Regions from separate parts of the Zhongshania arctica genome, predicted to be linked through region 2. Evidence: predicted binding sites of a transcription regulator. Region 2 holds the regulator's gene; each other region holds the start of a gene.
The links. Region 2 encodes sigma-54, which starts transcription at its own class of promoters, with help from an activator protein. Its sites were predicted from a motif close to TGGCACANNNNTTGCNNT; they were not measured.
Positions count from the first base shown of each region.

Region 1 (2,273 bases), 2.1 Mb from region 2:
ATCACTGCTTGTCCGTGTATTATGCGGCAGCCTTTCGTAGGCGCATAAGAAACAGAGGATTACCAATAATATAGCGCTTCCACATTCTTCCTGGCTCTTGTATTAACCGCCATGTCCACTCCATACCCAGCTCACGCAACCAAATCGGCGCTCTTGAAACTTTATCTGCATAGAAGTCAAACAAACCACCGACAGCCATCACAACAGCAACTTTTAACTTGTGACGATTTTTCATCACCCATTCTTCTTGCAATGGCTGCCCCATACCGACAAGTAGAATATTGGCACCACTGTTGTTAATTTTTTCGATGAGGGCGTCACAATTATCTTTATCAAAGAATCCGTTGTGGGTACCGGCGCTTTGGAGCGATTTATGACGACGTAGCATCGATGCCATAGCCCCCTCGGCAATGCCTTCTTCGCCACCCAGCATATATATACTCTGCCCGTTACGTGCTAGCTGCTCACACAACAGCGGCAACATATCGGTTCCATTAATATTACCCTTGCGACGAATGCCCGTACGGCGGCAAGCTACTTCGATACCGCTGCCATCGGGAAAGACATAATCTACGCTATTCAACGTAGTTCGGAAGGCGTTGTCGTCATAAGCAAGATTGAGGGTATGAGCATTTGCAAAGAAAATGCTTGTCTGGCGGCCCGCTTTGATGTCTCCATCAATGTGGTTTAGCGCACTATCCATACTGACATTCTTGATATTTACACCAAAAATTTGAAATTCCTCGGCGTCGCGCAGTTCCGTATTGGAGCTGTAAAGCATACCTGCCAATAAAGACTTTATAACAATCGCAAGATCTGTCTTTAAACTAGCTTTACTCGAGTATTCCCTGTTGCATGCAGCCTCATCGATAAAATCCAGCCCAGAGATACGACGTAACTCAAATAAGGAGAACATACCCGGCAAGGACTCATCGGCACTAGGTGACGGCGCATGGCCGATGGCTGTAATACGATGACCTACAAGAGCAAAATCACCACGAATAACATTCAAAAGTAACAGTACTCGACTGAGAGTTGCTCGCCCACGAAGTGAGTATGTTTTGACAGGCAACTTCGAGGCACCACGTAAATTATGCACATCCAACACTTTTCGACGATACAAGTGCTGAAGAAGAATATGCGCTAAGATTAACGGGCATAATGATAGAACGGTGATCGCAGCAATAATCCGATCACCGATACGGTTGCTAACTCTCACTGGTGTTGATAATTTTTCTGATGTGAACATGGCTGCTCTCCTGTTTGTATGGAGGGTGTATCGCAACCGATGTGCCACAAACGCTTAAGAATATAAGCGCATGATATATATAGTCTTTTTATGATTTTATCGATTTTTTAAATATGTAAAAAGAAAATAAATCGCGGTATGATTTGCAAATTGCAAAGCGGCCTGCAACATCAAGGCATGCCGCTAAATTTTTAAATGAGGTTCTGCCGCATTGATCGAATCGCAGCAACATAAACAAAAAACCAATTCGGCTAGTGTTTGGGAGTACGCTTTCACCCGCACAGGAGCCACGATACTCTCAATGATTCTGTTCGCGGGTTTAATTTGGACAGCAGGGTTTCTCGAGGCCCAACAGACAAGTAGGGTACGCAGTGAACAAGAAAACGAGCTACTTAGAGAGCTTTCAATCTTAAGGGCTAATCTAGAGTCCGCCTTAAACGCCAAGCTCTATCTCGTTCAGGGCCTAAGTGCAATGGTCCACGCAAACCCCAATTTTAATGAGGAAACTTTTCAAAAATTCGCCAGTGAGTTGGGCGACGGCGTACGATCTGTTAAAAGCTTACAGCTCGCACCTGACGGCGTTGTGACCCATGTCTGGCCCAAAATGCAAAACGAGGACGCAATTGGACATGACCTATTAGCCGACCCAGAGCGTCGTGACGCAGCTGAGAAAGCAATAATTGCCAAAGGTATATGGCTTGCCGGCCCGCTGCACTTAATTCAGGGAGGCGAGGCTCTGATTGGCAGATTGCCGGTTTTCCTAGAGCGAAACGGACAAGATTTCTTTTGGGGCTTCGCTTCAATCCTACTAGACTTCCCCTCCCTGCTTAAAGAGGTTGGCATAAGCGAGTTTGCCGCAAAGAATCAGCTTGCTATTCGCGGGCGCAATGGCACAGGGGAAAAGGGTGCGGTTTTCTTCGGTAATGCATCGATCTTCACTACGGATGCATTGCTTAGTAACATTCAATTGCCGGCCGGAAGTTGGCAGCTAGCTACCTTACCAAGGATGGGGTGGACTAATACT
Region 1 covers NZ_JBFRYB010000001.1:3,303,619-3,305,891, forward strand. Annotated here, with positions in the region: gene AB4875_RS14945 (WecB/TagA/CpsF family glycosyltransferase) at 20-1,249, opposite strand; gene AB4875_RS14950 (ATP-binding protein) at 1,551-2,273, shown strand, end outside.
Region 1: AB4875_RS14945 (WecB/TagA/CpsF family glycosyltransferase) is a predicted target of sigma-54. The motif match lies at 1,279-1,296, and genes of this name have one in related genera.

Region 2 (2,273 bases):
TGTCATGATAGTTACTTGTTTAACTGCGTTTGGAACCGAAGGCCTTAGCGGCCCAGCGATTTCTCTTTGTGTTTAATTAATTGACGATCAAGCTTGTCGGTTAGACTGTCAATTGCCGCGTACATGTCTTCTGATTCACAGGTTGCAAATAAATCTGCGCCGGCAACATGCACCGTCGCCTCGGCCTTTTGAACGAGTTTTTCTACCGTCAGAGTGACGTCAGTATTGGTGATATTGTCAAAGTGTCGCTGCAGTTTTGTCAGCTTATTGTTTACATAATCGCGGAGGGCGGGGGTAACGTCTACGTGATGACCACTTACAGTAATCTGCATAATTTGCTCCTTCATCGCTTAAAAATGCTGGCGCCTCGCGGCGAGTCGCTGCTAGCAGTGATCCTTAGATCACTACATTATACTAGTCGCTTCCGCTCATTTGAGGGCGGAATAACCAGTGATTCTCTGTATTTTGCAATGGTACGCCGCGCAACTTGAATACCCTGTTCGCCAAGCAAGTCTGTTATTTTACTGTCGCTTAAGGGTTTGCGAGGGTTTTCTGCGGCCACCAATTTTTTAATTAAGGCGCGTATCGCCGTGCTTGAGCACTCGCCGCCAGTATCTGTAGATACATGGCTTGAGAAAAAGAATTTTAGTTCAAAAATACCGCGTGGCGTGTGCATGTATTTTTGCGTGGTGACCCGCGAGATGGTGGATTCATGCATACCGACGGCTTCGGCAATGTCGTGCAATACGAGTGGCTTCATTGCCTCTTCGCCATATTCAAGAAAGCCGCGTTGGTATTCGACTATCTTGGTCGCTACTTTCATTAGGGTTTCATTGCGACTAATAAGACTTTTAATGAACCAGCGTGCCTCTTGGAGATTGTCGCGAATATAGTCATTATCACTGCTATTACTGCTTTGGCGAGCCAGTGACGCATATTGGGCATTTATTTGAATTTTGGGCGCAATGTCTGGATTTAGTTCTACTAACCAGCGACCTTCTTTTTTGCTAACAAAAACATCGGGAATAACGTATTCAGTGTCGTCGCTGCCAATCGCGTTACCAGGAGTGGGGTCTAGTGATTGGATAAGTTTTAAAATATCGCGCAACTGCTCTTCTTTGAGACGACAGCGGCGCATAATTTGGTTGTAATCGCGGTTGCCCAGTTGTGCCATATACTGGCTAACTACTAGGCAGGCTTCTTCAGCGTAAGGCGTATTCTGGGGCAGCTGTTTGAGCTGGATTAAAAGGCATTCCTGCAGGTCTCTGCCGCCAACGCCAGGCGGATCAAATTGTTGGATGAGGTGTAAAACAGCGTTCACCTCTTCAATTTCTATCGCATCGCTATTAAAACCTTCTACCAGTTCCTCTGGGCTTACCGTCAGCCGGCCTTTTTCATCGATGGCATCGATAATCGCGGCGGCGATCATTTGGTCAATATCAGATAAGCGGCTCAGATTGAGCTGCCAGCGCAGGTGGTCTTGAAGTGAATCTGAGCTGGAATTTCGATAATCGTTGTTGTAGTCATTGTCTTCGCCCGAGGCGCCGCTGCCCGAGCTACTGCCACTGCCGCTGGTTTGGAATACGTCATCCCATTGGCTGTCGACCGGCAGGTCTTCGGGAATGTCGCTGCGCTCTGCCCATTCAGTATCTGCTTCAGGCAGAGGCGCTTCTATCTCGTTGTCACTGGCTTTTTCAGGTTTTTTGGGTTCGGCGGAAGTCGGTTCGATATTGACTTCTATGTCGCCGTCGTCATCACTGATTTCCAGTAGTGGGTTAGAATCTAGCGCTGATTGAATTTCTTGCTGAAGGTCTAAAGTGGACAGTTGTAATAGACGAATTGCCTGCTGCAGCTGGGGTGTCATTGTCAGGCTTTGGCCGACTTTTAGCTGTAGCGATTGTTTCATAGGCGGTGACTTCTACAACGTGAATTAAGTGGTAATGCGAACGAAATTTCGTTCTACCGGCACGTGATATGCCTCTATGTCAGTGTAGTCGCGACACGGTTTCCCTGCAATACCTGTGCCGATTCATTTATACAGAACAGTACTTACAGCGTAAATTTGTCGCCGAGGTAAATATCACGAACGATCTGGCTATTGAGCACCGCTTCGGCGTTGCCTTCGGCCACAATGCGCCCCTCGCCGACAATATACGCCTTGTCACAAATATCCAGTGTTTCGCGGACATTGTGGTCGGTGATCAATACCCCAATACCCCGAGCTTGCAGGTGCCGAATGATATTTTGAATGTCGTTTACCGAAATAGGGTCTA
Region 2 covers NZ_JBFRYB010000001.1:1,235,556-1,237,828, forward strand. Annotated here, with positions in the region: gene AB4875_RS05615 (PTS sugar transporter subunit IIA) at 1-6, opposite strand, end outside; gene hpf (ribosome hibernation-promoting factor, HPF/YfiA family) at 45-332, opposite strand; gene AB4875_RS05625 (RNA polymerase factor sigma-54) at 410-1,906, opposite strand; gene lptB (LPS export ABC transporter ATP-binding protein) at 2,050-2,273, opposite strand, start outside.

Region 3 (2,273 bases), 670 kb from region 2:
TAACTAGCTTGGTGCCATCTGGAAACGTGGCCTCAACCTGCACTTCATGAATCATCTCGGCGACGCCGTCCATCACATCATCGCGACCCAAGATCTCGCGCCCTGCGCTCATCATTTCTGCCACGCTGCGCCCTTCTCTTGCGCCTTCCATCACCTCGGCGGAGATCAGTGCAATCGCCTCTGGATAATTTAATTTCAAGCCCTTGGCCTTGCGACGCTCCGCGAGCAGCGCGGCGGTAAAAATCAATAATTTATCTTTATCTCTCGGACTCAGTTCCATCGCAGTAACTTCCCGTTTTCACATTGTGTGCTCTTATCTAAGCACACCTAAGTATTCCAAATTCGCGGCGGACACGCGGCCCGACCATTCAATAAAGGCCGCAATTGCGACCACAACCAAATAAAACCTTTGCGACACTGTTCCGGTGAATTCCCCAAGTAACGCGCCAGAAAAATATCGCGCTTTTGCGATAGGCCCCACTCTGCCGGCAACCAGCCGCGGCTGACAACAAGCTCGGCCAAGCCCTCTCGCAAGGTGTCCATCATGTGTTGGTCGCATTGCAGCGTAGCAAATAAGGTGCCGCTGACCGACATTCCCCCCATCCCCCAGGGTGCATCCAGCATTCTGCTGCCGCCAAGCCACTCGGTGCGCTCTTTCAGCAACACAACACCATCTCGACTAATATCAATTTTCTGGGTACAGCGACCACGGCTAAAACATTCACCACTGGCGCGACGCCCAAGCACCACAATATCCCAAGCGCATAGAGAGGCATTGCCATGCAGAGCAAAGTGGTTACTCAACTCGGCCTCTGCGCCTTCAAAAATAATGGTCTCCTGCGGGAGCCACTCAAGACAGGCATCGTTGCCGATGTATGCCGACACACCCTGCGACTGGACAGTTTTAGCTGCGTCACTGCGATAGACCTTACCGGCGGATGGCGTGGTTAGCAGAGCATGGGCACCAGGATCAAGATTCAAAGCCACCCGCAAAGCGTCACCCGGCACCATTCCTCCGGGCGGATGAAGTAGGTAAACGTGACAGCATTCTTCTTCTGGGTAGAACGGACGCTGCACACGCAACGGCCCCTTATGTAGAGATCGCACCAAATCAGTGCGGATCTTGCCTGCTCGAAAACCTAGCTCAATCGACGCTTGCCAAGATTTAGTTGGTATCAGCTCGGCGCTTGTCACTGGCGATAGGTCTGGTGTGCTTGCACGGGCCGTCAAGGAAGGATCCTTTTATAGGGGCATTTATCGTTAGAGTTAGCGATGACGCACGGCATGTTTATGTTTACTCCAGCGCGACGTCACTCCTGAACAACAGCAATATCTGTACCATCACTGTGCATAGCGGCACCGAGCTGCGCCAAATCAGTTCCTATATTTAATATTAGCGCACCAAGGTAAAGCGCGTGACAGTATTGAATCGGTTTTAATCTCAGTGACAGGCGGCGCGTGACTTCATGCCAATGGCATTTTTAAGATACACTTAGCCTTATTACAGAGGCGAATACCCCATGGCCAAACCCGATTTTATTTCTCAGCTGGCGCAGCAAGCCGGCCGCTTAATTAACAACGGTCCTGAAATTCAGCAGGACATCGAAGAAAAAGTGCAGGTCTTACTGCAAGGCGGTTTCAGTCGCTTAAATATGGTTTCTCGCGACGAATTTGACGCCCAAGTCGCGGTACTCAATCGGACCCGCAGCAAGCTAGAAGCCCTAGAAAAACAACTTGCCGAACTGAGCGCTCAGTTAGAAAGCCAAGCTGCAGACAAGACGTAAGTTTCAAGCCCAAGCTATCTGCGGTTTTTACCTGGGCCGGGATTTTATTCTCGGTATGGAAATACCCCATTAAGCAGCCTTCAAGGATGAAGACATGCCGCTAGCCACCATTTACAGTCGCGCCAAACTGGGCATTAATGCTCCGCTAGTCACCGTTGAAGTCCACTTATCTGGCGGGCTTCCCGCCTTCAATATTGTTGGTCTACCTGAAGCCTCTGTGCGCGAAAGTCGCGACCGGGTGCGCTCAGCGCTGATTAATTCGCGCTTCGACTTTCCCGTCAGTCGCATAACCGTCAATCTCGCGCCGGCGGATTTACCCAAGGAGGGCGGCCGCTTTGATCTGCCAATTGCAGTTGGCATTTTACTCGCGTCCGGGCAGGTGCCAGCCGCGCCCTTAAAGGATTTGGAGCTTATTGGCGAGCTGGGCTTAAGCGGCGAACTACGCGCCGTCGACGCCGCCCTGCCAGCCGCTATTCAGGCAAATTTGGC
Region 3 covers NZ_JBFRYB010000001.1:567,708-569,980, reverse strand. Annotated here, with positions in the region: gene ureA (urease subunit gamma) at 1-280, opposite strand, end outside; gene AB4875_RS02590 (urease accessory protein UreD) at 328-1,230, opposite strand; gene AB4875_RS02585 (accessory factor UbiK family protein) at 1,521-1,784, shown strand; gene AB4875_RS02580 (YifB family Mg chelatase-like AAA ATPase) at 1,879-2,273, shown strand, end outside.
Region 3: AB4875_RS02590 (urease accessory protein UreD) is a predicted target of sigma-54. The motif match lies at 1,324-1,341, and genes of this name have one in related genera.